DNA from 4 places in the Streptomyces sp. Inha503 genome. Region 4 is predicted to be linked to each of the others. Evidence: riboswitches for the same ligand, from Rfam matches in the RefSeq annotation. Region 4 holds a riboswitch; each other region holds the start of a gene.

Region 1 (7,290 bases), 5.7 Mb from region 4:
GGAGCGGGAGGCCGTCCGGGACGGCTCCGGCCAGATCGAGCAGAACGGCGTGGCCCGAGCCGAACAGCGCCGACAGCCGGGTGGCACCGGCCTCGGTGACCAGGTCGGCGTCCGGCATCCGCTGCCCGGTGAGGGGGTGTTCGCCGGGCAGTTCGTAGCGCAGCGAGAGCCCGGACATCAGCCCCGCGAGGTGGCGGTTGGCATCGGGCAGGCGCAGCAGGTCGATGAAGATGTCACGCAGGGCGGCCACGTCCTCGCTCGGGTTCGGGTCCGCCAGGACGCGCTGTGCCGAAGTGTGGTGCAGGACCCGGGCCGCGGCCGGGTGCCGTTCGGCGTGGTAGCTGTCCAGGAGGCCGCTCGGCGCCCGGTCCTGGATGACCGCGGCCAGTTTCCAGCCGAGGTTGAACGCGTCCTGCATACCGAGGTTGAGCCCCTGGCCGCCCATCGGCGAATGGATATGGGCGGCGTCGCCCGCGAACAGCACACGGCCCACGCGGTACCGCTCCAGCTGTCGCGTGGCGTCGCTGAAGCGCGAGGAGTTGTCCACGGCCCCGAGGGTGGTCTCCTCGCCGTACACCTCCCGCAGCGCGGTGGCGATCTCCTCATGGGTGACGGGGGTGTCGCGGGCGGTGTCCGCCTGGTCCGCGCGCCCGAAGGTGAAGCGGTAGAGGTCACCGCCGACCGGGACCAGCATGGCCCAGTAGCCGCCCGCCTGACGGGTCATGGTGCTGATGTGTCCCATCTGCTTCGGCACCAGCGAGGACACCGCGGTCAGCCGGATGTCGGTCAGCACCGCCTGATGGGTCCCGGCCCGCCCGGGAAACGGCAGCTCCAGCAGTTTGCGCACCGTGCTGTGGCCGCCGTCGCACGCCACCAGATAGCGCGCCCGCACCCGTAGGCCGTCCGCCGTCACGACCACGCCGTCCTCGTCCGACTCGACCTCCGAGACGGCGGTGGAGCGCACAACCCGCGCGCCCGCGGCGAGCGCCCGCTCCTCCAGCACCTCCTCGATCTTCCACTGGGGGATGCCGATCGGGCAGTTGTGCCTGGTCCGCCAGGGGGTGCAGTCCAAGGACACGGGCAGCATCGCGAAGTGCCCGCCCACCGGGTCGCGCGGGGTGGCCCGCCGCAGCATCGGCTCCAGCAGCCCGCGCGATTCCAGCAGTTCGGCCGTACGGGGCTGGATCGCGCCGCCCTTCACCTGCTCGATGCGCTGGTCCAGCTTCTCCAGCACCAGGGTCTCGACCCCGGCCAGCGCCAGCTCGTACGCCAGCATCAGCCCTGTCGGGCCTGCGCCCGCGATGACGACTTCGGTCGTGCTCTCCGTCATCTCCATCGTCCCCGCCCTCTCCTCGATTTCTCGCCTCGGACTATATGTATACCAGGTGCAGAAATCCCCTGGGGGCAAGTGCTCTGCTACGGTGGTCGTCGTGGACGGCAAGCCAGGGCTACGGGAGCGGAAGAAGCAGCGGACCCACACGGCGATCTCCGAGGCGGCGATCACGCTCTTCCTCGAACACGGCTTCAACCAGGTCTCGGTGGCCCAGGTGGCCGAGGCGGCCGAGGTGTCCAAGCGCACGCTCTTCGCCTACTTCCCGGCGAAGGAAGACCTCGTGGTGCACCGTCTCGCCGACCACGAGACCGAGAGCGCCCGCGTCGTACGGGCCCGCCCGCCCCGTACCACCCCGCTGACCGCACTGCGCGAGCACTTCCTCAAGGGCCTGCGCGAACGGGACCCGATCACCGGGCTCAACGACCATCCCCAGATCCTCAAGCTCACCCGGATGATCCTCGACACACCCTCGCTGGTGGCCCGGATGGAGCGGTTCAAGGCGGGTGCCGAACGCGCGCTCACGGAGGCGCTGCGGGAGACGGCGGACACCCCGGAGCTCACCGCGCGGCTGGCCGCCGTCCAAATCGTCGCGGTCCAGTGGTCACTGGCACAGGACAACACCGCACGCGTGACGTACGGGGAGCCGGCCGACGAGCGGTACGCGGGTGCGGTGGCCGACGCGGAGCACGCGTTCGCGCTGCTGGCGAACGGACTGCGGCACCTGCCCCCGCGGAAGTGACTCCAGGCCGCCCCGCAGGGGTGCCTCCGGGACGCCAGGCCGTTAGGCCGCCAAGTGCCCGCACAACGCGAGAGGGCCCCGGATTTCTCCGCGGGCCCTCATGCGTCTCGGTGTGGTGGTCAGTTCGGGGCGGCCGCCATCGCCCGGCTCTCCTCGGCCTTCGCGGGCTTGGGGTTCAGCATCCGCTCGGCGAGTTCGCCGAAGAGGAGGCCGAAGCCACCCCACAGGATCAGCTGCATGGCGAGGGCGGACAGCCGGAACCGCCACAGGACGGTGGCCGGGAAGTCCGCCGGGACCTCGTTGACGACGGGCAGGAAGGCGAACGCAAGCCCGATGACGACGGCGAAGGCGGCCACCGCGGCGACGGTGGCGTACCAGGCGCCCAGCTTCGGGGCGAGCCGCTTGCCGAGAATGGTGGCGGCGATCGCCAGGAGCACGCTGAGCACCATCATCAGGAAGTACAGCGTCGTCCGCTTGCCGATGGTGTCGCCGTTGCCGACGGCGGGCGGGTTGGCCGGGTACTTCAGGAACGGCACGACATAGACCGCGAGCAGCGCGCAGCCGGACAGCAGCAGCGCGGTGGCCCGCGGGCTGAAGCGGCCGACGCGGCCGAGGGCGACGCAGTAGGCGAGGGCGGCGATGCCGCCGAACGCGATCCCGTAGATGAGCACACCGGTGGCCAGGCCCGCGGTGGACTGAAGACTACGGGAGACGATCTCGACCTCGTGCTCATGCGCGGGGGCGTGGGCCTCCTCGAAGCCGATCGCGCGGTCGACGTTCGGCTCACCGAGGAAATAGGCGGCGATCAGGGCGAGCACACCGGCACCAAGACCGGCGAGCATGCCCCGCACCAGCAGGTTTCTTACCGTTGCGGAGTTCATGGGGGTGCGGCGTCCCTCGCCTCAGTGGCAGGGGAAGCCGAGCAGATGGCGGGCGTCGTGCACCCACTCGTGGACACCCGAGCCGGAGACGACCGCGGTGGCGCCCTGCTCGGCGCCGACGAAGTACAGCAGGACCAGCATCAGGATGCCGAAGAAGACGGCCCAGGGAGCTATCGCCTTCAGCGGCAGTGTGGCGGGGAGGGCGGGGGTGGTGGCTGTCGGCTGCGCGACATGCTGCGCCATGACAGTGGCCTCCTAAGGGAGTTCGCGTCCCATCTCGGTGGTGCACAAGACGATGGCTGCGGGTCTGACTCACGGACGTCCCCTTCGGATACGTCTCGTTCACAGTGGCGCGACCGTGCCGGACTCCCACCGGCTTCCGTCAGACCATCGTCGATATCGCACCGACGGTACCGCGTGTCGGATGCCTGGCCAAGACCGGCCACCTGGTGAGACGCCTCTCTCGTACCGGGCGGACGGCCCCGGAGGGACGCACCCGCATCACTCGTCGCGGCCGTAACGGGGGCTGTTGGGCGGCAGGAAGTGACCGCGGAGGCGGGTCAGGAGTTCCGAGGTCTCCAGCGCGCGCTCGCCCAACTGGGAGGCCACGGCCAGGGCCAGGGCGTCGACCACGGCCAGCGAGCCGAGCGTCTCGCGGGTGGCCCCGGAGGCGGAGAGGGTGGCGAGGAGGGTGACGGCCACGCGGTCGCCGAGGGCCGGGCCGAGGGCGTCGGTGATCAGGACGACCGGGGTGCCCACCTCCTCGGCATGGTCGATGATGACCTCGATCTCCGTGAAGAGCCGGGCCGGGGCGAAGACCACCACGACGTCGTCCGCCGAGAGCGGCACCAGCGCGTCCGGCAATCTGAAGCCCATGTCCGCAGTGTGACGGGCCTTGAGCCCCAGCCGGTTGAGCCTCAGCGCGAGGTACTCGGCGATGATGCCGGACGGGCCGGCGCCGAAGGCCATGACCTCCTTGGCGGGCAGCAGCCGCTCCACGGCCGCGGCGAAGGCGTCGGCGCGCAGACCGCGCCGGGTCTCGTGGATGACCTCGGCGGCGTCCTCGAAAACCCGGTCCAGCAGTTCCTCGGTGGATCCGGCCATGTGCTCGACGCGGCTGCGCAACCGCGCGGAGGGCCGCATCAAGGTGGCGAGTGACCGGGCCACGGCGTGCTTGAGACCGGTGAAGCCGCTGTAGCCGAGGGCCTTGGCGGTGCGGACCACCGTGGCGTCGCTGGTGCCGGTGAGCGCGCCGAGCTCGCTGGCGGAGGAGAAGCCCACCTCCTGCGGATGCTCTCTGAGGAACGCCGCCACCTTCTGCTCGGCGGGAGCGAGCCGCGGCCAGGCGGCCGCCACCCGCTGCTGGAGCGGCGCACCCTCCGGGATCTCCGCCATGTCCATGGGCTGCCCTCTCTTGACGCGCGTCCGTAGCGCATCCTACTTTCCTCGCGTCGCATTCACGACAAGTTCGTAGCAGATACTACGGAGCCTCCATGACCACTTCCGCCACCCCGACGCCCGGCTACCGGCCCCGGCCGGGGGCGGTCGACCGCCCGCGGTGGCCGGGCGGCGCCCGCTGCGCCGTGATGCTGAGCTTCGACGTGGACGGCCCGGCGCTGCTGGCCAACCTCGGCCACGCCCCCGACATCTGGCGCTCCCCACGGCTGTTCTCGCTCGGCGCCTACGGTCCGCACCGGGGCACCCCCCGGATCCTGGACCTGCTGGAGGACTTCCGGATCCCCGCCACCTTCTTCGTCCCCGGCTGGACCGGCGAGAGCTGGCCCGACCTGCTGAAGACCATCGCGGACCGCGGCCATGAGCTGGGCCACCACGGCTATCTGCACGAGCTGTACTACTCCAGGTCCATCGCCGAGCAGCGGGCGCTGATCGAGCGGAGCCAGGAGATCTTCCAGCGGGTGGCCGGCACGACGGCCGTGGGGTTCCGCACCCCCTCCGGTGACTTCCGCGCCGACAGCCCCCGGCTGCTGTGCGATCTCGGCTTCTCCTACTCCAGCTCCATGCGCGGCGACGACCGCCCGTACCGCTGGCGGATCGACGGGCAGGACACCGACCTCATCGAGATCCCCGCGCAGTGGGAGCTGGACGACTTCCCCCAGTTCGCCTACAACGACGTCCCGGCGGAGCCGCGCAGCCAGGACCGGATCGCCGGCACCGAGCTCACCCTGGACAACTGGCGGCGGGAGTTCGACGGCTACTACCGCTACGGACTCTGCTACGTGGTGATGATGCACCCGGAAGTCATGGGCAAGCCGAGCCGGGCGCTGCTGCTGCGCCGGCTGATCGAGCACATCCGCTCCCATGACGACGTGTGGTTCGCCACCGGAAGCCAGATCGCCCAGTGGTGGCGGACCCACCACGGAGCCGCCGGGGGCGACAAGTGAAGGAGAACGCGGTGGAGAGCGAGCAGGCGCGGCCCCGGCTGGAGGAGAACCCGCCCTGGCCGGACGGTGCCCGGTGCGCGGTCGTGGTGACGGTCAACCTCGACGCGGAGCTGTTCTGGCTGCGGCTGGACGAGTCCTGCCACGAGCGGCCCAAGACCCTGTCCATGGGCGAGTACGGTCCCAAGCGCGGTGCTCCCCGGGTGCTCGACGCCCTCGAGGCGGCCGATGTGCGCGCCAGCTGGATGATCCCGGCGACGGTGGCCGAGCGCTACCCCCGGACGGTGCGGGACGTGGCCGCCCGCGGCCATGAGATCGCCTCCCGCGGCGACGGCCTGGAGGACTACGCGACCCTCGACGCGGAAGGGCAGCGCCGCGCCATCGAGCGTTCCGCGCGGGTGCTCGAGGACATCTCCGGGCGGCGGCCCACCGGCTTCCGGCCGCCCTCCGCGGAGATCGGCGACGACACCGCCGGGGTGCTGGGCGAACTGGGCTTCACCTGGACCTCCCTGGCCCGGGGCGACGACCGGCCGACCCTGCTGCACCCGGCCACCGGCCCCGGCGCCACCCCGCTGGTGGACGTTCCGGCCCACTGGGAGCTCAATGACTTCCCCCGCTTCATGTTCAACTACGGACCGGCCTACCCCGCCGGTCAGGTGCGGATCGCCGGATACGGGCAGACCCTGGACGACTGGTGCGCCGAGTTCGACGCGTACCACGGCTACGGGCTGTGCTGTGTGATCACCCTGGAGCCGTCCTGCATCGGCAAGCCGGGCCGGATCGGGGTGCTGGAGGAGTTCCTGGCGTACATGCGGCGGCGCCGGGACGTATGGTTCGCCACCGGCGCCGAGGTGGCGCGGTGGTGGCGCTCCCTGGACCGCCCGAACGACCCCGGGTCCTCGGAGGAGGTACGTCACCGCACCGACCCGCGAGGCGCCGCGGCCGTCTGACGGCGCCACACCACCCCCACACCACCTCCCACACCACCGGCGCCCCGCCGACCTCGCGCCACCGGGGGCGCGCCCCCGATCCAGTGTCAGGTGTCCTGGCGCAGGAACAGTTCCACGACCGGTACCGCCACATCGGGGCGGACGACCGGCAGGGTCAGGGTCAGGGTGCCGGGCGGCTGGCCGCCGAGGCCGGTGTTCTGTGCCTTGATCGACGGGTCGATCTCGCGGTACTTGATCTCGGACGCGTCGTGCAGGAGCTGTGCGTACTCGACCTTGCCCGCCAGGTCCGGCAGATGGACATGGCCGAAGGGCCAGGTGAAGAGGTGCAGATAGAGGCGGTTGCCGCGCTGGGTGTAGCGGGTGTCGACCGGGGCGCGGTGCGGGGAGGGTCCGGCGCCGTGGATGGAGCGCTGGTGGCGGGACATCCACGCACCGATCCCCTCCAGCGTGGCGAGGGCGGTGGTGTCGAAGTCTCCGCGTCCGGTCGGGCCGACGTTCAGCAGCATGTTGCCGTTCTTCGAGACGCCGTCAACGAGCATCCGGACCAGCAGGTCGACCGGTTTCACATTGAGGTTGTCGCGGTCGTAGCCCCAGCTGCCGTTGAGGGTCTGGCACGCCTCCCACACCACCGGCCGCCCGTCGACCTCCATGGGCCTGTCGGGCTGGTACTGCTCGGGAGTGACGAGGTCACCGGGGATGGCGAGCCGGTCGTTGACGATGATCTCGGGCTGCAACCTGCGGGTGAGCGCGAGGAGTTCCTCCGAGCCCCACTCCTCCTTGCCCTTGCCGTTCCACACGTCGTGGTGGTCGTCGTCCTTGTACGAGAAGTCGTAGAAGAGGTAGTCGATGGTGCCGTAGCCGGTCAGCAGCTCCTCCACCTGACCGTGCAGATAGGCGCGGTAACGGGCCATGTCGCGGCCCTCGTTGAGCCGCTTGATCTCCTCCGGCGGGTCGTCACGGCGCGGGTGGAGGCCGTCGATGACGAAGT
Region 2 (7,290 bases), 5.7 Mb from region 4:
GCGCGGTGGACGCTGCCCCCGCGCAATCCCACGCCCCACATGGCCGTCGCGGCGAGCAGGACCAGGGCGGCGACGCTCTCCCAGACGATGATGGCGACGTAGGCGGTGTCCTGGAGCGCGGTGGACTTGATGGCCCGCCACATCAGGTCGTCGTCCTTGAACGTGGTGTCCATCGCCAGGACATGGCGGACGAACTGCTGATTGGAGTCGAAGTCGGTGATGTTGCCGAGGGCGACAAGCGCGATGTAGAGGGCGATCGTCCCGGTGAGCACCCCCGAGACGGCGGAGTAGGTGCGAGGGGAACGTATTCTGCCGGTGCGCTCGCTCACGATGACTCAGTCTCCCCGTTGTATTCCGTTGATCGGACCGAGCCGTAGCGTACAACTGTCTGGATCACGGCGGTCATGGACGCCGTAGGTGATGCGTTGTCGTGCCCTCCGGTGTGGCGGTCCCGGAGGGCACGACGCGGTCGTCGCCGGAGCGTCAGCCGGTGAAGGTCAGCGAGGCGGTGGAGGACGACGGGCCGAAGCCGGGCGCCCCGGCGAAGGCGGCGGTGTACGTCGCCGCCGTGAGGGCGTTGGGCGGGACGACCACATTGCTGAGGCTGGCCACGCCACTGGCGTTGGTGACCGCCGAGCCCAGTGGCAGCGGACCGGTGACGGCGTTGGCCGTGTCAGGGTGGTCGCGAGCGTCACGGACGGCGTGAGCACGGTCACCGTGTCATTGTTGTTGTTGGTCACCCACACCTGGCCACATAGGCGAACGAGCCGTTCGGCAGGACCGCCACGCCCCGGGGGAGCCGCCCGGGATGATTCCGGTGACGGTGGTCTGGGCGAAGGTGGTCGTGTCGTACACGAACACACTGCTCGTCGCGGGGTACGGAGCGCCCATCCGAGAGCGCTGCCGACCGTCGCGGTCGGCGGCGAACTCCCCCGAAAGGGATGGGCTGCCGATCCGGGTTCATCAACCCCAGTAACGCAAAACCGCAGGGCGGTGACAAGGAAAGCGGGAGAAGTCACCCGTTCGGCTCAGCGGGCCCGGTGACGGGGAGACGCAGGTCACATCCGTCCATGTCACAGGGGGCCGGGCTACCCCGTCTCAGGGGTGTAGCCACCGACAACCACGGAGGAGCACACCATGGACGCGCGACTGAACTACTCCGCCAGCCCGACCGCGGGCAAGGTCCTGGGGCCCGTCATGGCCGCGGGCAAGGCGGTCAAGGGCTCGCCGCTGCCGCCCGCCACACAGGAGCTGGTGGCGCTGCGCGTGAGCCAGATCAACGGCTGCGCCGTCTGCATCGACATGCACACCAAGGAGGCCGCCGCGGCCGGTGAGACCGCGGTGCGGCTCAACCTGGTGGCGGCGTGGCGGGAGGCCACCGTCTTCACCGACGCCGAGCGTGCCGCGCTGGAGCTGGCGGAAGAGGGGACCCGGGTCGCGGACGCGGCCGGTGGCGTCGGCGACGAGGTGTGGACGAACGCCGCCAAGCACTACGACGAGGAGCAGCTCACCGCGCTGGTGATACTGGTCTCGTTCATGAACATGGTGAACCGGCTGAACGTCATCACCCAGCAGCCGGCGGGCAACTACCAGGTCGGGCAGTTCCATTGATCGGTGTCGGACTGTCCGGCCGGTCGTCCAGGGGGGAATCGGCGTGAGCAAGGTCGAGGAGTTCGAGGAGCTGCGGCCACTGCTGTTCTCGATCGCCTACCGGATCCTGGGCAGTGTGAGCGAGGCCGAGGACGCGGTGCAGGACACCTGGCTGCGCTTCGACGGCTCGGCCACCCGGCCCACGTCCACCAAGGCGTATCTGTCCGCCACGGTGACCCGCGTCTCGATCGATGTGCTGCGCTCCGCGCGGGTGCGCCGGGAGGAGTACGTGGGCCCGTGGTTCCCCGAGCCGCTGCTCAGCGACCCGTACCAGGATCCGGCCCGGGCGGTGGAGCTGGCCGACTCGGTGTCGATGGCGGCGCTGCTGCTCCTGGAGCGGCTCAGCCCGCTGGAGCGGGCGGTGTTCGTACTGAGGGAGGTGTTCGCCTTCGGGTTCGACGAGATCGCCACGGCGGTGGGGCGGTCGGAGGCGGCGTGCCGGCAGCTGCTGGTGCGGGCGCGGCGCCACATGGAGGCCGGGCGGCCGCGGTTCGAAGCGGACCGCCAGGAGCGGCAGGAGCTGGCCACGCGGTTCTTCGAGGCGCTGAAGGACGGCGATGTGGGCGGGCTGCGGAAGCTGCTGGCCGCCGATGTGCAACTGGTCGGGGACGGTGGCGGCAAGGCGCCGCAGCTGGCCAGGGCCGTCATGGGCGCGGAGAACGTGGCGCGGCTGCTGGGCAACGTCTTCCCCTGGCTGCTGCGGATCGATGCGTCGATCGAGCCGCACGAGGTCAACGGCCAGCCCGGCGCGATCCTCCGCGACCGGGACGGCAAGGTGCTCCACACCCTGGTCCTCGATGTGCTCGACGGGCAGATCCAGACCATCCGCACGGTGGTCAACCCCGACAAGCTCGGCCACCTCGGGCCGGTCGGGGACGCCTGGGCCGTGGACCGCGAGGTGAGGCGGGCCCGTCGGCGCACGGACTGACCGTGGGATGTGGCCGCCCGGCGCGCTTGGTAGGCTCGGGGAGCCAGTCGTGCCACATCCGAGGCCAGGGAATCCGGTGCGAATCCGGAACTGACGCGCAGCGGTGAGGGGGACGGGCGGGGCATGTGACACCACTGGGAGGAGTCCGTGGCGGCCGTGGGGCCGGCGCGAACGAGCACCGGGAAGGGGCCCCGTCCGGACGAGCCCGAGTCCGAAGACCTGCTGGCACCTCCGCGCCCGGCGCGCGGAGGACGTCCGTAGGCCCAGGCTCCGCGTACGAGCCCCGACCACCGAGGCTGCCCGTGCTCCGCTCCGCCCGCCGTACCGCGGCGTTCCTGCTCGCCCCCGCTCTTCTGCTCACCGCGTGCGGTGGCTCCGGCCATGACGACGCGGACGCCGGAAGGCCCGCCGGTGCGGGCTATCCGCGCACGATCGACAACTGCGGCCACGAGGTCACCTTGAAGTCCGCCCCGAAGCGGGCCCTCTCGCTCAACCAGGGCACCACGGAGATCCTGCTCTCGCTCGGCCTCGCCGACCGCATGGCGGCCACCGCCACCTGGACCGACCCGGTGATGAAGGGCCTGGAGAAGGCCAACGCCACGGTGCCCCGGCTGGCCGACAACGCGCCGTCCTTCGAGAAGTCCCTGGACGCCGAACCCGACTTCGTCACCGCCTCGTTCGTCTCCACCCTCGGCAAGGGCGGCGTGGCCACCCGCGAGCAGTTCGAGAAGCTGGGCGTGCCCACCTATGTCTCGCCGTCCGACTGCGCGGCGGGCCGGGACACCGACAGCGGTGGCGACGGCTCCCGCGGCAAACCCCTCACGCTTGATGTGGTGTACGGCGAAATACGCGATCTCGCCCACGCCTTCGGTGTCGAGGAGCGCGGTGAGAGGCTCGTCGCGCGGCTGAAGGAGCGCGTCCGCAGGGCCACGGCGGGAGTGGACGCCTCCGGAGTCACCCTCATGTACTGGTTCGCCAACTCCCAGTCGCCCTACCTCGCCGGCTGCTGTGGCGCGCCGGGCGCCATCACCCGGGCCGTCGGGGCGGAGAACGCCTTCTCCGACACCCACGACGAGTGGCCGCAGATCAACTGGGAGACCGTGGCCGACCGCGACCCGGACGTCATCGTCCTCGGCGACCTCACGCGCAAGCAGCAGACCGCGGAGACCGCCAGGGCCAAGACGCGCTTCCTCGAGACCAACGCCGCCACCCGCAATCTCACCGCCGTGCGGAAGAAGCGGTACATCCTGCTGAGCGGGCAGGCCATGAACCCGTCCCTCCGTACGGTCGAAGGGGTGGAACAGGTCGCCGCCGGGCTGCGCGACTTCGGGCTCGCCAAGTGAGTACTCGGAATGTGAGCACCCGCCGCGCGAGTACTGGTCACCTGGGCATCCGCCGCGTGAGCGTCCGCCTCCTGCTGCTGATCGCGGGCGGGCCGGCCGCGCTGCTCGCGTCGGTCGCGTTCGCCGTGACCATCGGCCCGGCCGACATCTCCACCGCCGACGTATGGGCGGCGGTCACCGCCCATCTCGGCCTGGGGGAGAGCACCTTGCCGCCGCTTCGGGACGGCATCGTGTGGAACCTGCGCATGCCGCGCACACTGCTCGCCGCGGTGTGCGGGGCGGGACTGGCCCTCTGCGGGGCCGTGATGCAGTCCCTGCTGCGCAATCCACTGGCCGATCCCTTCGTGCTCGGGGTGTCCTCGGGCGCCTCCACGGGCGCCGTCACCGTGGTCGTGCTCGGCGTGGGCGGCGGGGCCGTGTCCCTGTCGGCGGGCGCGTTCACCGGTGCGTTGGTGTCGTTCGGGCTGGTGCTGGTGCTCAGCCACAGCCTCGGCGGCAGCACCGACCGCGTGGTGCTGTCCGGAGTGGCCGCCATGCAGCTGTTCTCCGCGCTGACCTCGTTCATCGTCCTCACCTCCGCGGACGCCGACACCACCCGGGCCGTGCTGTTCTGGCTCCTCGGCTCGCTCACCGGCGCCGGATGGGGCGATGTACTGCTGTGCACCGGCGTCCTGGCCGCCGTCCTCGTGGTCTGTCTCGGCTACGCCCGCACCCTGGACGCGTTCGCCTTCGGGGAGGAGGCCGCGGCGGCGCTCGGTGTCCGGGTGGCCCGTACCCGTCTCGTCCTGCTGTGCGCGACCGCGCTGCTCACCGCGACCCTGGTCAGCTCCGCCGGGGCCATCGGCTTCGTCGGCCTGGTCCTCCCGCATGCCACCCGCGCCCTCACCGGCTCCGGCCACGCCCGTCTGCTGCCGGTCACCGCACTGGCCGGGGCCATCTTCCTGGTGTGGGTGGACACCGCCGCCCGCACCGTCATCGACCCCCAGGAGGTCCCGGTGGGCGTGGTGACGTCCCTCATCGGCGTACCGGCCTTCGTCGCCGTGCTCTACCGCGGGCGGAGGAAGACATGACCGACCCCACCGCGGAAACCCCCGGCATGGAGTCCGCCGCCACTCCGGAAGCGGCGTCCGGGCTCCGCGCGGACCGGGTCAGCCGCCGCACCGACGGCCGGCTGATCGTCGACGGCGTCACCCTCACCCTGCGCCCCGGCGAGACGGTGGGCCTGCTCGGCCCCAACGGCTCCGGAAAGTCAACCCTGTTGCGGCTGCTCGCCGGGATCCTCGCCCCCTCCGCCGGAGCGGTCACCCTGGACGGCCGTGCCCTGCCACGGGCCGGCCGCCGTGCCACGGCCCGCCGTATCGCCACCGTCGAACAGCACGCCCACACCCAGACCGAACTGACCGTCCGCGAGGTGGTGGCCCTCGGCCGCATCCCGCACCGGCGCGCCTGGGCGTCGGCCTCCGCCGCGGACACCAGGGCCGTCGACGCGGCCCTGGAGCGCAGCGGACTGACCGACCGGGCCGGTCAGTCGTGGCACACCCTCTCCGGTGGCGAACGCCAGCGCACCCAGATCGCTCGCGCCCTCGCCCAGGAACCGCGCGAGCTGCTGCTCGACGAGCCGACCAACCACCTCGACATCCAGCACCAGCTCGATCTGCTCGACCTCGTCGTCGGCCTGCCGATCGCCACCGTGATCGCCCTCCACGACCTCAACCTCGCCGCGATGTACTGCGACCGCCTGCTGGTCCTCCGCGAGGGACACGTCGTGGCCGAAGGCACTCCCGGCGATGTGCTGACCCCGTCCCTGATCAAGCGGGTCTACGGCGTCCGGGCCGATGTCAGCCACGGTCCGGGCCACCCGGTCATCCGCTTCCTGCGCCGGACGGCGAAGCCGTGAGAAGGCCGTGACGGACACCTCCATCCATGGCGCGCAGCTTGGGGCCATGTGTTGCGCGAGAGTGACGACACCTGCTAATCATTTAACTCGTGTCGTCGTGGAGGAGGGCGGGCCATGGGTACGCAACGGGGATCGGTCGTGCTTCGGCGGCCGCATCGCCCTCGGGCCATCGGCTTCCTGGGCCTGGAGACGGTCGGTGAATGGGCCGTGAAGGTGTACGGCATCAGCGCGTGGACCGATGTGCCGCGTCCCGCGCTGGTGGCCGCGACCGTGGAGGCCGCGGCCTCGGCGCTGCCCGGCCCCGCCCGGACCGACAGCCGCTATGGCATCGGCTTCGCCATCGCGCATGACGCGGCCGACCGCTGTTTCGCGCTGGTGGACTGGTGGCACGGGGAGAACGAGATCCATCAGCGGCTGTTCTCGGCACCCCTGGAGCGGCCGGACGCGCTGACACCGCACCCCGGTGAGGCCATCGGCTGCGTCTGGGAGCTGGCCGTCACCGACTTCGAACGCCGCGCTTGGCTGCGCCATGTGCTCGCCAACCCCGACGGCCCGAACACGGATGCCTACCTCACCGCACGCTTCGCAGGAAGGGTCTAGTTCATGGGGATGACGCTGGAACGGCTGGCGGGCTTCGGCGAGGCATGGCGACGGAAGGATCTCGACCTGCTGATGGAGTTCATGACGGACGACTGTGTGTTCCGCGCCTCCGTCGGCCCGGAGCCGGGCATGACCTTCCGCGGCCGGGCCGAAGTGCGCGAGGGCTTTGAACTGATGCTCGCCTACGACGCGGGGCTCGAGTCGCGGCCCGGCGGAGTGGCCTTCATCGCCGGGGACCGGGGCGCTTCCCAGTGGTCCTACTCCGGTACCGATGCCGATGGCCGGGTCCACGAGGTGCACGGCTGCGACATGTTCGAGTTCGACGGCGATCGGATCCGGGTGAAGGACGCCTACCGGCGCGTTCACGGAGACATCGGTCATGCTGCCACCGACTAGGGCCGAGGACGTCGAGGGCCTCCCGGTGGGCATCGCCCTGCTCCATCACTTCGCCAACACCGAGGACCGCCGGGGATTCGTCGCGCACGGGCGGCGCCTCACGGGGCGCGACGCGCTCACCACGCCCGTCGATCTGGAGCGCTGGCTGCGCGAGCATGACCTGCTCATGGGCGACGCCCCCGACACCAGGGCCCATCAGGGCCACCTGAACAGAGCCCACGAGCTGCGCACGGCGCTGCGGGCCGCGCTGCGCCAGGACGCGGACGGTGACGGCCAGGGCGGCGATGCCGCGCTCGGCTACTCCTTCCACGTCACACTGACCGCGGGCCACGGCGCCCATCTGACCATCGCCGCCGACCCCGTGGACACCGCCCTCGCGCATATCGTCATGTCCGCACTGACCGCCACGGTGAATGGGACCTGGCATCGGCTCAAGATGTGTCCGGCCCCCGACTGCCAGTGGGTCTTCTACGACA
Region 3 (7,290 bases), 5.8 Mb from region 4:
TGCCCCAGCGCTTGCGTCCCGGCCACGGCGGTGGCGGCCAGCTCCTCGTTGAGACCCGGCCGGAACACCACACCGGCGGGGTCCAGGAAGCGGCGTGCCCGGTCCAGCTCCAGATCGACCCCGCCCAGCGGTGAGCCCGGATAGCCGGAGACGAACGCGCGGGTGTCCAGACCGCGTGCCTCGTCCAGCCGGCGCTGTTCGAGGGTGAGCCGGACCAGGGCCTGGATGCCGGAGATCAGCACACGGCCGCCGCGGGCCGTGTAGGGGTCATCGAGCGAAACCGTGGCGGGGTCGGTGCTCATGTGAGCCTCCTCGGCGTGACTGGGGTCCGGCCCAAGGACAGCAACACCCTCGGGAGGAGCACAAGTAACTTGCGGCCGATCCGGGACAAGACGCAAACTGCCGGGGAAATTCGCGATCCTGACTAAAAGAGTTTGCGTGCGCTGGTGCGGGTTGTGCGGGTGCGCGCGGCGCCGAGTGGAGGGCCGATGCCCGAGTTCGACGAGGTGGACCGGCAGTTGCTGCGCATGCTGCGCGAGGACGGGCGGCGCACCTTCTCCGAGATGGCACCCGAGGTGGGTTTGTCGGTGGCCGCGGTCAAGCGCCGGGTGGACCGGCTCAAGGACACCGGGGTGATCAAGGGCTTCACGGTACAGATCGACCACACCAAGCTCGGCTGGGGCATCGAGGCGTTCGTGGAGCTGTCCTACACCGGTACGACACCGGTCGGGGAGATCGTCCGCACCTGCTACACGGTCCCAGAGGTGCAGGCCGTCTTCACCATCGCCGGTGACCCCGACGCCCTGGTACACGTCCGGGTGCGGGACATCGAGCATCTACAGCAGGTCATCGACGGTCTGCGGCGCGTCGGCCTGGTCACCGGAACCAAGACGCTGATGGTGCTGGGCTCGTGGACACGCCACGCCTGACCCGGGGGCGCGCCGCTCAGCCCGGGTGCGTCACGGTGAACCGCTCGACGGCGTCCCACAGTTCGCGCTCGCGCCGCGGGTCGTAGGACTCCTCCGACGACCGTGCCACCCGGGCGCGGTCGACGTAGGAGCCGGTCGGGGCCGGGGTCGTGCCGAGCACGACATCGGCCAGGTAGCGGCCCGCCGCGCCGCGCCCGGTGGCGAACGGGGTGAGGGCCATCACCGGCAGGACGCGCCGCATGGCGAAGCGGGAGAGCGGACCGGCGTTGCGGGCGAGACCGGTGCCGGGGACGAAACCGGGGTTGTACGCGATGGCGTCGATCCCGGCCGGAAGCCTCCGCGCGTACTCGTGCACGAGGTGGATGGCGGCCAGCTTGCTCGTCGAGTACGCGGTGCGCCCGCCCGCCGTGCCGGACGGCTTGGCGAAGGCCCCCGGGCGGGCCAGGACATCGGGGGAGTTCCAGGCGGGGCCGGGCACCATGCCCATGTTGTGCTTGAAGTCCCCGAAGTGGGTGTCGCTGACGGTGATCACGATCCGGGCGGGCACGGCGAAGTGGTCCTGGAGCACCCGGACGAAGAGGTGGTTGGCCAGTACGTTGATGGCGAAGGTGGCCTCGAACCCGTCGGGGGACTCGGTCAGCGCGTTGGTGTACTGCATGCCCGCGTTGCCCACGAAGCCGCGCAGCGGAGGTAGCACACCGCGCTCCAGCCGGTCATGGATCTCGGTGGCGGCGCAGCGGACGCTCTGGAGCGAGCCGAGGTCCGCCGGGACGTACGAGACGGTACGCCCGCCCGTGGCGAGCCCTTCGGCGAGCCGGGCGCCGGAGGACGCGCGGGCCACGACGAGGAGATGCGCGTCGGGCGACCGGCGCACGATGTGCTCCGCGGCGACCCGCCCGATCCCGCGGCTCGCGCCCGTCATCACGATGGTGTGGTTCGCAGCAGGCATGGAAGGCTCCTTCACTGGTCGGCCGGTGGCGCCCGGTCCGGGCCCGGCGGCTCCACGTTCGCCGCCCCCGCCCACGCCGGCCAGTGCCGTCCCCGTCACTAGGACTGGCAGTACCCAGGCTCATCCGGCGCCGCGCGGCGAGAATGAACCCATGGCTTCCTCCCGCTCCGACTTCGCCGCGCTCCTGCGCGCCTGGCGCGACCGCCTCGCCCCGGCCGACGCCGGTTTCGCCCCGAAGGCGAGCCGCCGCGCCCCGGGGCTGCGCCGCGAGGAGCTCGCCGAACTGGCCGGGCTCTCCGTCGACTACATCCTGCGGCTGGAGCAGGGACGCGCGAAGCACCCCTCGGACCAGGTCGTCGGCGCCCTCGCCCGCGCCCTCCAGCTGTCCCGCGCCGAACGCGACCAGCTGTACCGGAGCGCCGGGCTGCTGCCGCCGCGGGACGGGACGGTCAGCGCCCATGTGCCCCCGGGCGTCCAACGGCTCGCGGCGCGCCTGGGCGACGTCCCGATCGGGGTGTTCACCGCCGACTGGACCCTGGTGTGGTGGAACGCCATGTGGAGCGCCCTGCACGGCGACCCCACCGTGCTCCCGGCCGCCGAACGCAACCTCGCCCGCGCCCTGTTCGGCACCGGTGCCGCCGCCCGTGACCCGGTGCTCCGCGTCCGCCCCGAGCGCGGACCCGACACCTTCGAGACCTCGATCGTGGCCGACCTCAAGGACGCCGTCTCCCGCTACCCCGCCGACACCCGGCTCGCCCGCCTGGTGCGGGAACTACGGGCGGAGTCCGAGGTCTTCGCCCACCACTGGGCCACCCGGGCGACCGCCACCCAGCACACCTCCGACCGCAAGACGATCCGGCATCCGGAGATCGGCGACATCCTGCTCGACTGCGATGTGCTCATCGTCGCCGGCGCGGATCTGCGCATGGTCACCTACACGGCGGCGACCGGAAGCAGCGACGCGGGCAAGCTGGACCTGCTGCGCGTCACAGGTGCCCACATCGCCGCTCCCCGCCCGTAGCCGGTCCCGGATCAGGACGCGGGCAGCTCACCGCGGACCGTACGGGCCGCGGTGACCAGGTTCTCCAGTGAGGCGCGGGTCTCCGGCCAGCCGCGGGTCTTCAGACCGCAGTCGGGGTTGACCCACAGCCGCTCGGCGGGGATGGCCTTCAGGCCCGTCCGCAGCAGTTCGGCCGCCTCCTCGGCGCCGGGCACCCGCGGGGAGTGGATGTCGTACACCCCGGGCCCGGCCTCGCGCGGATAGCCGTGGGCGGCGAGCTCGCGGGCCACCCGCATATGGGAGCGGGCGGCCTCCAGGCTGATGACATCGGCGTCGAGGTCGTCGATCGCCTGGACGATGTCGCCGAACTCGGCGTAGCACATATGGGTGTGGATCTGGGTGCCGGGGCGTACGCCGCCGGTGGTGAGCCGGAAGGCCTCGGTCGCCCAGGCCAGATAGGCGGGCCGGTCGGCGGTGCGCAGGGGCAGGGTCTCGCGCAGCGCGGGCTCGTCCACCTGGATCACCGAGGTCCCGGCCGCCTCCAGGTCGTTCACCTCGTCGCGCAGGGCGAGGGCGACCTGGCGTGCGGTGTCACCGCGGGGCTGGTCGTCGCGGACGAAGGACCAGGCGAGCATCGTCACCGGGCCGGTGAGCATGCCCTTGACCGGACGGTCGGTGAGGGACTGGGCGTACGCCGTCCAGCGCACCGTCATCGGCTCGGGGCGCGAGATGTCACCGGCCAGGATCGGCGGGCGGACATAACGGGTGCCGTAGGACTGGACCCAGCCGTGCTGGGTGGCCAGATAGCCGGTGAGCTGCTCGGCGAAGTACTGGACCATGTCGTTGCGCTCGGCCTCGCCGTGCACCAGCACATCCAGGCCGGTCCTCTCCTGGAAGGAGATCACCTCCTGGATCTCGGCCCTGATGCGCTCCTCGTACCCGGCCGTGTCGATCCGGCCCGCGCGCAGGTCGGCGCGGGCGGTGCGCAGTTCGCCGGTCTGCGGGAAGGAGCCGATGGTGGTGGTCGGCAGCAGCGGCAGCCGGAGGTGGGCGCGCTGGGCCGCGGCGCGCTCGGCGTACGGCTGGGAGCGCCGGGCGTCGGCCCGGGTGACCGCGGCGGACCGGGCGCGGACGGCCGGGTCGCGGGTGATGGGGGAGCCCGCGCGGGAGGCGAGGTCGGCGCGGTTCGCGGCCAGTTCGGCGCTGATCGCGCCGGTGCCGTGGGCCAGGCCCTTGGCGAGGGTGACGATCTCCGCGGTCTTCTGCCGGGCGAAGGCCAGCCAGCGCAGGATCTGCGGTTCGACGTCCCGCTCGGCCGCCGTGTCGAGGGGGACGTGGAGCAGCGAGCAGGAGGCGGCCACATCGACCCGATCCGCCAGACCCAGCAGGGTGCCGAGCGTGGCCAGGGACTTCTCCAGGTCGTTGACCCAGATGTTGCGACCGTTGACGACACCGGCGACCAGCCGCTTGCGGGGCAGCCCGCCGACGGCGGCCAGCGCGTCCAGATGCGCCGCGGCGGCCTCCGTGAAGTCCAGGGCCAGCCCCTCGACCGGGGCCTTGGCCAGCACCGGCAGCGCCTCGCCGAGATGGCCGAAGTACGAGGCGACCAGCAGCTTCGGGCGGTCGGTGAGGGCGCCGAGGTCGCGGTAGGCGCGGCCGACCGCGTGTCGTTCGGCGGGGGTGCGGTCCTGGACCAGGGCCGGCTCATCGAGCTGCACCCACTCGGCACCGGCCGCCCGCAGGTCGGCCATGACCTCGGCGTACACCGGAAGCAGCCGGTCCAGGAGAGTGAGCGGCTCGAAGCCGGCGGGTGCGCCGGGCGCGGGCCTGGCGAGGAGGAGGTAGGTGACGGGGCCGACGAGGACCGGCCGCGCGGTCAGCCCGAGGGCGATGGCCTCCCTGAGCTCCGCGACCTGTTTGGCGGAGTCGGCCGCGAACACCGTGTCCGGACCCAGCTCCGGGACCAGATAGTGGTAGTTGGTGTCGAACCACTTGGTCATCTCCAGCGGCGCCACGTCCTGTGTGCCCCGGGCCATCGCGAAGTACCCGTCGAGCGGGTCGGCGGCGACGGCGTCCCGGTGGCGGTCGGGGATGGCGCCGACCATGACGGTGGTGTCCAGCACGTGGTCGTAGTACGAGAAGTCGCCCGTGGGGACTTCGTCGATGCCCGCCCCGGCCAGTCGCCGCCAGTTGGCGCGGCGCAGCTCGGCGGCGGTGGCGCTCAGCGCGTCGGCGGTGACGCGGCCCTTCCAGTAGCCCTCGATCGCCTTCTTCAGTTCCCGGTTCGGGCCCTGGCGGGGGTAGCCGTAAACGGTGGCCCGTGCCGCCCCGGCCGCGGACTTGGTGGTCACGGAGATCTCCTTCGCGAGATGAATCCCTGAGGTCCCGGCGACGGGAGGAGAGCGCGAAGGGTGACGGACCGGATGCCACGACCTCGCGCGGCAGGCGCGCGGTCGTCCACCTGGTACCTGTTCGCCGACCCGCCCTCGAGGTCACCGGGATGTCCGCGCACGGGTGGTCCGTACGCGGGCAGATGGCAGGTCTTCGGACTCACGGGCGCGTCCTCCTCAGGAGGACACCTACTGGCCGTCGCTTCCCAGGCCCATCTCACCGGACCCAGTGCGTATGACGGCGGTCGTTCCCGCTCACCGCTGCGGGGCAGTCCCGGATTCCCACCGGGTTCCCTCTTGCGACGCCTCCCGCCTGGCGGACGGGGCGAACCAGCTGCGCCGGCCAGCCTACGGCATGGGAAACCCCCGGCCGCGTCGGCCGGGGGTTCCGCTCCTCATGGCCTCGTGGAGCAGGGGATCAGCACGCTCCGGAGTCCGACTCGCCCACCAGATTGACCGGGACGGTGACGAAGGAGAACTGGTTGCTGGCGCATACGCCGGGGAAGGTCGTGCTGCTGGTGTTGTTGACGGTGACATCGGGGTCGTCCTCCGCGACGGCACCGGTCGCGCCGACCGCGAGGGACGCGGCGGTGAGAGCGAGCGAAGAGAGGGCGGTCAGGGCGGCGGTCCGCATACGCATGGGAACTCCTTGCTGGGGATGAGCGGCCGGGCTGGGGATGAGCGGCCGGAAATGACCGGCTTCGCATGCATGGTGCCCCTTTGCCGGGCCGATCGCGGCCCAACGTCCCCCCAATGGGGTAACAGTCATCCGCTGTTGCTGTTCGCGGAAGCGCCGGGGGCGAGCCGGAGCAGCGCGGGCGCGCCTGTGCGGACGCCACATAGCCGGGTGGCCGGGGCCGCCCCTCCTCCGTGTGGGGCAACGCGCCGCTCGTCCCTCGCCGGGGAAACGGGATCAGCCCACCCCGCCGTCGAGCAGCCAGTTGTAGCGCAGCCGCAGCGCCCGCTCCGTGCTGGCCGCCACGGTGACGAGTCCGACCACGGTGTTGCTCCATGCCGATAGCTGGATGGGCGACGTGAAGGTCCCGACGTACTGGGCGAAGCCGTCCGGATCCCGGGTGATCTGTTCGGCGAGCTGAAGGACCAGCAGGACCACACCGACCACCAGCACGATCACCGAGAGGAAACCGATGCAGCGGCTCAGCGCGGGGTGCGACCGGTCAAAGCGCGCGCGGCGCCCCTCGGCGGAGGCGGGGTCCGGGATGAGCTGGAACTCGGCTCCCTCGGCGGTGACGTAGTGGCAGCGCTTGAGCCCGAAGCCGCTCGCCCTCACTTCGACGGTGCCGCCCTGGACGGGGAAGACGGCAGGCACTGTGGACTCGGCGTGATGCCTGCCATCGAGGAACAGGTGGGCTATGACCTTGCCGGACGAAGACGAGTGCTTCTGATGCCTGACGTCGACGGAGTAGACCGTCTGCCGGCCGTCGTCGTTCATCAGCCGAAGATGGAACAGTGCGCGGGTAAGCGACTGCCACCAGCGGAAACGCTTCAGGGCTCGCCCGTCCCCGGGTTTGACCCGCTGCACGGCCCGACGATGCCGCCACTCCTTGAACATGCCTCTGCTCCTGTTGCTTGCTCGGCCTCGCCGCGCAGACGGTGTTCGACTGTCCCGGCACGGACACGAGTCTGTCCGTGCGGCCCGGCAGGCACATCAGCCCGGCGGCTCGCATCACCTTCGACCGAAGGCGGGGCGGTGAATGCGACCCTGGTCGGGGACACCTCAGCCGCGCGGGCCCCAGCTCGTCCTGCCCCAGGACCGCTGCGGCGCCCGGTACGTCAGCGGTATCGAGGCGATCCGGGTGGACGGCGGACACACCGTCTGGACGTGATGGCCCCTGGCGGAGCCCGGTGGCGGCCGGGGTCCGGTGTCAGACCAGCGGGCGGTACGCGGTGAGCGTGACGGAGAGCGTCACATCGCAGGGCTCGGGCAGCCGCGCGATGCGCTCCTCGAGTTGCTCGCTCCGCTGATGCCATGCGTTGGGGCCCATCCCCACCAGCTGCGGC
Region 4 (7,290 bases):
AAGTCCTGGACCGAGCCGTTGGACTCGCGCAGCGCCTCACGGGTCTGGGCGTCCCAGACGCCCAGCTTCTTGAGGTCGTCCACCAGATACGAGTTGACCTGGAGGAACTCCCCGCTGAGCGTTTCGCGCTTGAAGAGGTTGGAGACCTGCGGCTCGATGCACTCGTAGACGCCCGCGATGGAGGCGATGGTCGCGGTCGGCGCGATCGCCAGCAGCAGCGAGTTCCGCATCCCGGACTTCGCCATCCGCGCGCGCAGCGCCTGCCAGCGCTCCGGCCAGGTGGCCACCGCGTCGGTGTAGTGGTCCGGGTGCAGCACCCCGCGCGCGGTGCGGGTCTCGGCCCAGGCGGGGTGCGGGCCGTGGCGCTCGGCGAGCTCGCAGGACGCCTCGTACGCGGCGAGCATGATGCGCTCGGAGATCCGCGTGGAGAGCGCCGTGGCCTCGGGCGAGTCGAACGGCAGCCGCAGCCGGAAGAAGACGTCCTGGAGCCCCATGAGGCCCAGACCCACCGGGCGCCAGCGGGAGTTGGAGGCCCCGGCCTCCTCCGTGGGGTAGAAGTTGATGTCCACCACGCGGTCGAGGAAGGTCACGGCGGTGTGGACGGTGGCGTCCAGGCGCTCCCAGTCCAGCTGCCCGTCCTCGTCCAGGTGCGCGGCGAGGTTGACCGATCCGAGGTTGCACACGGCCGTCTCGCCGTCGTTCGTGACCTCCAGGATCTCGGTGCAGAGGTTGGAGGAGTGGACGACCCTACCGGGCTCGGCGGTCTGGTTGGCGGTGCGGTTGGCGGCGTCCTTGAACGTCATCCAGCCGTTGCCGGTCTGCGCGAGGGTGCGCATCATCCGGGCGTACAGCTGGCGCGCCGGGACCTGCTTGACGGCCTTGCCCTCGGCCTCGGCCTTCCGGTACGCGGCGTCGAACTCCTCGCCCCACAGGTCCACCAGATCGGGCGCGTCGGCCGGGGAGAACAGCGACCAGTCGGCGTCCGCCTCGACCCGGCGCATGAACTCGTCCGGGATCCAGTGGGCGATGTTGAGGTTGTGGGTGCGGCGGGCGTCCTCGCCGGTGTTGTCCCGCAGCTCCAGGAACTCCTCGAGGTCGGCGTGCCAGGTCTCCAGGTAGACACAGGCCGCGCCCTTGCGCCGGCCGCCCTGGTTGACGGCGGCCACCGAGGCGTCGAGCGTGCGCAGGAATGGCACGATGCCGTTGGAGTGCCCGTTGGTGCCCCGGATCAGCGAACCGCGCGCCCGGATGCGGGAGTAGGACAGGCCGATGCCGCCCGCGTGCTTCGACAGCCGCGCCACCTGGTGGTAGCGGTCGTAGATCGAGTCCAGCTCGTCCAGCGGCGAGTCCAGCAGATAGCAGGACGACATCTGCGGATGCCGGGTGCCGGAGTTGAACAGCGTGGGGGAGCTGGGCAGATACGACAGCGTGCTGGTCAGCCGGTAGAGCTCGGCCACGTCCTCCAGCGCCCGCTCCGAGTGGTCCTCGGCGAGCCCGCAGGCCACGCGCAGCAGGAAGTGCTGCGGGGTCTCGATCACCTGACGGGTGATGGGGTGGCGCAGCAGATAGCGGCTGTAGAGGGTGCGCAGTCCGAAGTAGCCGAAGCGGTTGTCGGCGCCGTCGGCCAGGGCCCGCTCCACCAGCGCGTCCAGCCGCTCGGCGTGGGCGGCGGCGAACTCCGCGGTGGAGTCGGCGAGCAGGCCCTCGCGGTGGCCCACCCGGACGGAGGCCGAGAAGGAGACCGCGCCCTGCCCGGCCGCCTCCTCGGTGATGGTCAGCGCCAGCAGCCGCGCCGCGAGCCGTGAGTACTCCGGCTCCTCGGCGATCAGTCCGGCCGCCGCCTCGGTCGCGAGGGCACGCAACTCCGCCTCGTCCGAACCGGGGTGACGGCCGCGCAGGGCGGCGGCCGCGACCTTGCCGGGGTCGGTGGCGGGCAGATCGGCGGTGAGTCCGGTAAGGGTCCGTAGCAGGGCGGTCCCGGGCGCGTCGTCCGCTGCCTGAGAAGCCGCCTGCGCTGAAACCGGATCGGCGGGCGCGATGGTCACTGAGGTGCTCTCCTTCGCTCGGTCAGGGCCTGTCTGGGGCGAGCCCAGATCACAACTCCAGACAGGCCCTGAGCCGCGAGGATGGTGCGATGGGCGCGTACGGGCATGCCGATGCCGCACTCCTCGTACGCCGGGCACACCACGCAGCGTCCATCGGCCCAACCCTCGAGGCCGGGGGACGTGTTCACAGGGCCGTCGGCAGGTGCTCGGACTCACGGGCACGCCGAATTGAGCGCACACGTACACCGTTGCGGGACAGTTCCGGATTCCCACCGGATTCCCCTGCGGCGACAGCGAGGACGAGCATACATCTTGTGTCGGCCGACGCACCCACCCCCATATCTTGTGTCGGAGCTGCGGAGTTTCGCATGAATGTGCTAATGCGTTCCGGCCTGGCGAGTGGGATGCCCTGGTCAGGCGACGCCCAAGCGGGAGCTATTTGCCGGTCTCCTTCTCGTACGCCTTGATGACCTCGTCGGTCGGGCCGTCCATCAGCAGCTCGCCCTTCTCCAGCCACAGCACCCGGTCGCAGGTGTCCCGGATGGACTTGTTGTTGTGGCTGACGAGGAAGACCGTGCCGGCCTCCTGGCGGAGCTCGCGGATCCGGGCCTCGGAGCGCTTCTGGAACTTCCTGTCACCGGTGGCCAGCGCCTCGTCGATCATCAGCACATCGTGGTCCTTGGCCGCGGCGATGGAGAACCGCAGCCGGGCCGCCATACCGGAGGAGTACGTACGCATCGGCAGGGTGATGAAGTCACCCTTCTCATTGATGCCCGAGAAGTCCACGATGCCCTGATAGCGTTCCCGGATCTGCTCACGCGACATACCCATGGCCAGACCACCGAGGATCACGTTCCGCTCACCGGTGAGGTCGTTCATCAGCGCCGCGTTCACACCCAGCAGCGACGGCTGACCGTTGGTGTAGACCTTGCCGCGCTCGGTGGGCAGCAGCCCCGCGACGGCCTTGAGCAGGGTCGACTTACCCGAGCCATTGGACCCGATCAGACCGATCGACTCACCCTTGTACGCCACGAACGTCACCCCGCGCACCGCGTGCACCTCACGCATGCCCGGGGCGCTCTTCCGGCCCAGCAGACGGCTGAGGGCCGCGGTGGCGCTGCCCTTCCCCTTGGGGCCGCCGTTGACCCGGTAGACGATGTGGACGTCGTCGGCGATGACGGTGGGCACCCGCGCCGGCGCGGAAGCCACCTGAGCGGCCTGGTCGGCCCGCTCCGCCTGGGCACCTTTGTCGAGGGTTTGCTCAGCCACGGCCGTACCGCTCCTCTGCCTTCCAGAAGTACACGAATCCCCCGGCGCCGAAGAGGACCGCCCAACCGAGGGCCAGCGCCCAGACATGTGGTGGCAGGTTCGACGAGGGGTAATTGTTGATCAGGGCGTACCGCATCAGGTCCATGTAGACCGCCGCCGGATTCGCCAGCATCGCGTCGCTGATCCAGCCGCTCGCTCCCGCGTGTTCGAGGGTGCGGGCCAGCGGAAACATCACGCCCGAGGCATACATCCAGGTACGCAGAATGAACGGCAGCAGCTGCGCGAGATCTGGTGTTTTGGCCCCCAGCCGCGCCACGATCAGTGACAGGCCGGTGTTGAAGACGAATTGCAGGGCCAGCGTGGGAATGATCAACAGCCAGGCCGGAGCCGGGAAGTGGCCGAAGCCCACCAACACGACGGCCAGCACGATCATCGAGAACAGCAACTGCTGGAGCTGCTGGAGCGCGAACGTCTCTCGCTGAGCGGCGGCCCCTGTGAACGCTTCGGCGCGGGGCGTCACAGCTCCACGGTGAAGGCCCAGAGGGTGAAGTCCGTCCCCGGCAGGGGCGCCCAGTCGCGCTCCGGGGCACGGGTGAAGCCCAACCGCTCGTACAGGCGGTGGGCGGCGGTCATCGAGTGCTGGCTGCTGATCACTATGCGCCGCAGGCCCAGTGCGCGGGCCCGGTCCAGACAGGCGCGCACGAGCGCTTCGGCGGCGCCGCGGCGGCGCGACTCGGGGCGGACGGCCAGCATCCGGAACTCCCCCTCGCCGGGGCGGGCGAGCTCCGCGTACGCCCCGCCGTGCACGGCGAACGCCACGGCGCCCAGCACCTCGTCGCTCGCCGCGTCCGCCGCGACCAGCAGCTCGGCCTCGGCGGCGCGGCTGCGGGCGTCGCGCAGGGTGGCGAGATAAGGATCACTGTTCCCGAAGTCCAGGAGCCCGTCCCCCAGATACGCCTGCGCGGTGAGCTCCCCGATTCCGTCCAGCTCCTCGTCCCGCGCGCGCCTGATCGTGATGTCCATGCCCGCAGTCTGCCGCAGGCCACTGACAGCCGGATAGCCGTGCGCGGGTTGTGGGGTGTGTGGTGTGTGGGTCCTCGGGGTCACTGGGTGACGGCGGTGATCACTCCGGTTGAGCCCGCGCGCTTGTTGGCGGCGTCGGCTTCCTGGTGGGTGACGTAGCGCCGGACCGTACCGTCCGGCAGCGTCAGCTCGTAGACGACAACGGGTTGAGGCGGCCATTGAGCCGCTGTTCCGCCGCAGTTGCAGGCCATGGTTGCCCTTCCTTTCCCTCAGGTCCGTCGTGGGGGCGGTGGGTCGGTCAGTCCAGCCACCGCGAGGCGACACCGGCCAGGTAGGAGAGCGTCAGGGCGGTGGCCGGGAGGTGGAACCACGCGGTGGTGTGCAGCAAGGAGGCGTAGACGGCGATGGCGGCGGCCACCCATGTGCTGGTGCACCAGCCGCAGTTGACCAGGTAGGAGGCGCGAGAGTCGTCGCCGAATCGGTCGGCGACCCAGATCCTGAACCCCGCCGCCAGGGTGTCCTTGGTGATGAAGCGGGTGATCCGGCAGGTGGTGCCGAGGGCGAGAAGGAACGCGGCGAGGCTCATCGGATCGTTTCCTCCCCGGGTGGTCATACGGGGGTCGGCACTGCCGATATCACTGCTGGGGTCGGCACGGCCGATGTCACAGCTGGGTCGGCATTGCCGATATCACTCATTAGAGGCATGAAGGGCGACGGCAAGCCATACCCCTTGACACGCATTCGCCCGAATAGCCGAGCGCTTGTCATACAAGCTCGGCGCCCCGCGCGCCCTCATGCGCCAAACGAGTGATGGCCGCCGTGAGGCCTTGAGCGACGCCGAGGGGCGTGGATAACTGGGAACGTGGCCGCCGAGGCTGCCCCATACCTCGTCGGCCACTCCAGGAGCCGGGCGTCCGCCCCATGACTCCGCCCTCATCCGCGCACCGCTCCCGCGCCCCGACCGGCCGCCCGTGGCTCATCCGTTGCTCCGGTGCGGTCTGTCCCGACCGCGCGGTGACGACGAGGCGTTGACCGGCGGTGTGTGCCCACACCCGTCGGCGTGCCGTCGGCGCACATCACCCGAACCGGAACCCGAACCCTTCCCCGGGAGGACCGACCATGACCTCGACCGCTCTCGCGACCGCCGTCGCCAACGCCGCCACCGCGGGCTACTGGCCACCGGTGGGACCGCCGACGCTACTCGCCGTGGTGCCCGACTCGGGCCCCGCCGCGGGTGGCAACTACGTCCGGCTGTTCGGCCAGAACCTGCGCGGTGTCACCGGCGTGTCCTTCGGCGGCACCCCCGCCACCATCGTCTACCAGGACAACCCCGGCGTTGCCGCCGGCGGTGGCTGGGGCGGCGGTGGCGGCGGCTGGGGTGGCGGCGGAGGAGGCTGGGGTGGTGGTGGCGGAGGTGGCTGGCCCGGAGGCGGCGGCAACCCCGGCTACGACGGCATCGTGGTGATAGCCCCGCCGCACGCGCCCGGTACCGTCCAGGTCACCGTCACCACCGCCGCCGGGACCAGCAACGGCCTGCCGTACACCTACGTGGCACCGGCCCCGCCCGCCGCCGTCGCCATCACCCCGACCGTGGGCCCGACCACCGGCGGCACCGTGTACGTGATCACGGGCACCAATCTGACCGGGGTCACCAGCGTCACCTTCGGCGGAAGCCCCTCGACCATCCTGGCCATCAACCCCGCCGGGACCAGCCTGATCGGCATCACCCCGGCGGGCCCGCCCGCGGGCGGCAACGTCACCGTGGCCCTCACCGGCCCCGGCGGCAGTACCAACGTGCCCGGCGGCTTCACCTACTTCGTCGCGCCGCCAGCACCGGCCCCCGTCGCCATCACGCCCGCCACCGGACCCGCCACCGGCGGCACCGCGTTCACCATCACCGGCACCAACCTCGGTGGTGTACTGGCCGTGCTGTTCAACGGCGTCCCCGCCACCGGTGTGACCGCCACCCCCACGACGGTGGCCGGTATCACCCCGCCCGGGGCCGTCGGCACCGCGACCGTCACCCTGGTGACGGCCTTCGGCACCGTCAACGTCCCCGGCGGCTTCCTCTACGTCTGATACGTCTGACCGCGCACATCCGGCCGGACCGCGCCGGTCACCGGGCCACCCTTCCCACCAGGGCCCGGTGACCGGCGACGACGTCCGGTCACCTTCGCTCGTTCCCGGCCGTCAAGGTCGGTATGGATGTCTACGAAGCGGTCATGAGCCGACGGGCGGTGCGCGGGTTCACGGACGCGCCGGTTCCGAGGGAGGCGCTGGAGCGGGTGCTGTCCGCCGCGGCCCGCGCACCCTCCGGCGGGAACCTCCAGCCGTGGCGGGCGTATGTGGTGACCGGCGACCCGCTGGCCGAGCTCAAGAAGCGCACCGCCGAGCGGGTGGCCGCGGAGGATCGCGGGGACGAGCGGGAGTACCCGATGTACCCGCCCGAGCTGAGCAGCCCGTACCGCGAGCGCCGCGCCGAGGCCGCCGAGCGGCGGTACGCCGCGCTCGGCATCCCACGGGACGATCAGCGGGCCCGCCACGGGGCCGTCGCCGCCAACTGGGACTGCTTCGGCGCGCCCGCCGCCCTGTTCTGCTACCTGGACCGCCGTATGGGACCGGCCCAGTGGGCCGACGCCGGGATGTATCTCCAGACCGTGATGGTGCTGCTCCGCGCCGAGGGGTTGCACAGCTGCGCCCAGATGGCGTGGTCGGTCTACCGCCGGACCGTCGCGGAGGTCGTGTCGCCCCCGGAGGGGCTGATCCTCTTCTGCGGCATGTCGATTGGCTACGAGGACGTCGGCGTGCCGTACGCCCGCTCGGAGCGGGCCCCGCTCGCCGAGACGGTGACGTTCCTCGGCGACCGGGGCCCTCTTTCCGCCTGACTGATCGTGCGGTGCGGCGGCGCCCTGGCCATCCGCTAGGGGCCCCGTGAGACGGATGCGTCCCGCCT

The links. Region 4 has a riboswitch for cobalamin ahead of ACJX2R_RS33740 (ribonucleoside-diphosphate reductase subunit alpha). Riboswitches for the same ligand answer to the same signal wherever they lie in the genome.
Region 1: linked by a shared signal. The riboswitch ahead of ACJX2R_RS09265 (CbtB domain-containing protein) and the one ahead of ACJX2R_RS33740 (ribonucleoside-diphosphate reductase subunit alpha) in region 4 are both predicted to bind cobalamin.
Region 2: linked by a shared signal. The riboswitch ahead of ACJX2R_RS09030 (ABC transporter substrate-binding protein) and the one ahead of ACJX2R_RS33740 (ribonucleoside-diphosphate reductase subunit alpha) in region 4 are both predicted to bind cobalamin.
Region 3: linked by a shared signal. The riboswitch ahead of metE (5-methyltetrahydropteroyltriglutamate--homocysteine S-methyltransferase) and the one ahead of ACJX2R_RS33740 (ribonucleoside-diphosphate reductase subunit alpha) in region 4 are both predicted to bind cobalamin.

What each region holds. Positions count from the first base shown of each region.
Region 1 covers NZ_CP178360.1:2,247,804-2,255,093, forward strand. Annotated here, with positions in the region: gene ACJX2R_RS09250 (FAD-dependent monooxygenase) at 1-1,330, opposite strand, end outside; gene ACJX2R_RS09255 (TetR/AcrR family transcriptional regulator) at 1,431-2,072, shown strand; gene ACJX2R_RS09260 (CbtA family protein) at 2,192-2,953, opposite strand; gene ACJX2R_RS09265 (CbtB domain-containing protein) at 2,975-3,196, opposite strand; cobalamin riboswitch at 3,236-3,386, opposite strand; gene ACJX2R_RS09270 (MurR/RpiR family transcriptional regulator) at 3,455-4,354, opposite strand; gene ACJX2R_RS09275 (polysaccharide deacetylase family protein) at 4,447-5,355, shown strand; gene ACJX2R_RS09280 (polysaccharide deacetylase family protein) at 5,367-6,302, shown strand; gene ACJX2R_RS09285 (alpha-L-fucosidase) at 6,389-7,290, opposite strand, start outside.
Region 2 covers NZ_CP178360.1:2,199,257-2,206,546, reverse strand. Annotated here, with positions in the region: gene ACJX2R_RS09050 (DUF2165 domain-containing protein) at 1-329, opposite strand, end outside; gene ACJX2R_RS09045 (hypothetical protein) at 484-612, opposite strand; gene ACJX2R_RS09040 (carboxymuconolactone decarboxylase family protein) at 1,138-1,611, shown strand; gene ACJX2R_RS09035 (RNA polymerase sigma-70 factor) at 1,655-2,578, shown strand; cobalamin riboswitch at 2,606-2,820, shown strand; gene ACJX2R_RS09030 (ABC transporter substrate-binding protein) at 2,875-3,921, shown strand; gene ACJX2R_RS09025 (FecCD family ABC transporter permease) at 3,978-4,991, shown strand; gene ACJX2R_RS09020 (ABC transporter ATP-binding protein) at 5,018-5,818, shown strand; gene ACJX2R_RS09015 (hypothetical protein) at 5,933-6,418, shown strand; gene ACJX2R_RS09010 (nuclear transport factor 2 family protein) at 6,422-6,814, shown strand; partial or broken gene ACJX2R_RS09005 (ABATE domain-containing protein) at 6,798-7,290, shown strand, end outside; gene ACJX2R_RS09000 (bifunctional salicylyl-CoA 5-hydroxylase/oxidoreductase) at 7,246-7,290, opposite strand, start outside.
Region 3 covers NZ_CP178360.1:2,152,469-2,159,758, reverse strand. Annotated here, with positions in the region: gene ACJX2R_RS08810 (indolepyruvate ferredoxin oxidoreductase family protein) at 1-302, opposite strand, end outside; gene ACJX2R_RS08805 (Lrp/AsnC family transcriptional regulator) at 489-929, shown strand; gene ACJX2R_RS08800 (SDR family NAD(P)-dependent oxidoreductase) at 946-1,878, opposite strand; gene ACJX2R_RS08795 (helix-turn-helix transcriptional regulator) at 2,030-2,899, shown strand; gene metE (5-methyltetrahydropteroyltriglutamate--homocysteine S-methyltransferase) at 2,911-5,229, opposite strand; cobalamin riboswitch at 5,396-5,618, opposite strand; gene ACJX2R_RS08785 (hypothetical protein) at 5,687-5,908, opposite strand; gene ACJX2R_RS08780 (hypothetical protein) at 6,182-6,841, opposite strand; gene ACJX2R_RS08775 (hypothetical protein) at 6,984-7,115, shown strand; gene ACJX2R_RS08770 (putative RNA methyltransferase) at 7,155-7,290, opposite strand, start outside.
Region 4 covers NZ_CP178360.1:7,939,773-7,947,062, forward strand. Annotated here, with positions in the region: gene ACJX2R_RS33740 (ribonucleoside-diphosphate reductase subunit alpha) at 1-2,045, opposite strand, end outside; cobalamin riboswitch at 2,225-2,386, opposite strand; gene ACJX2R_RS33745 (ABC transporter ATP-binding protein) at 2,481-3,314, opposite strand; partial or broken gene ACJX2R_RS33750 (ABC transporter permease) at 3,307-3,855, opposite strand; gene ACJX2R_RS33755 (GNAT family N-acetyltransferase) at 3,831-4,337, opposite strand; gene ACJX2R_RS33760 (hypothetical protein) at 4,418-4,588, opposite strand; gene ACJX2R_RS33765 (hypothetical protein) at 4,636-4,923, opposite strand; gene ACJX2R_RS33770 (IPT/TIG domain-containing protein) at 5,457-6,416, shown strand; gene ACJX2R_RS33775 (nitroreductase) at 6,539-7,222, shown strand.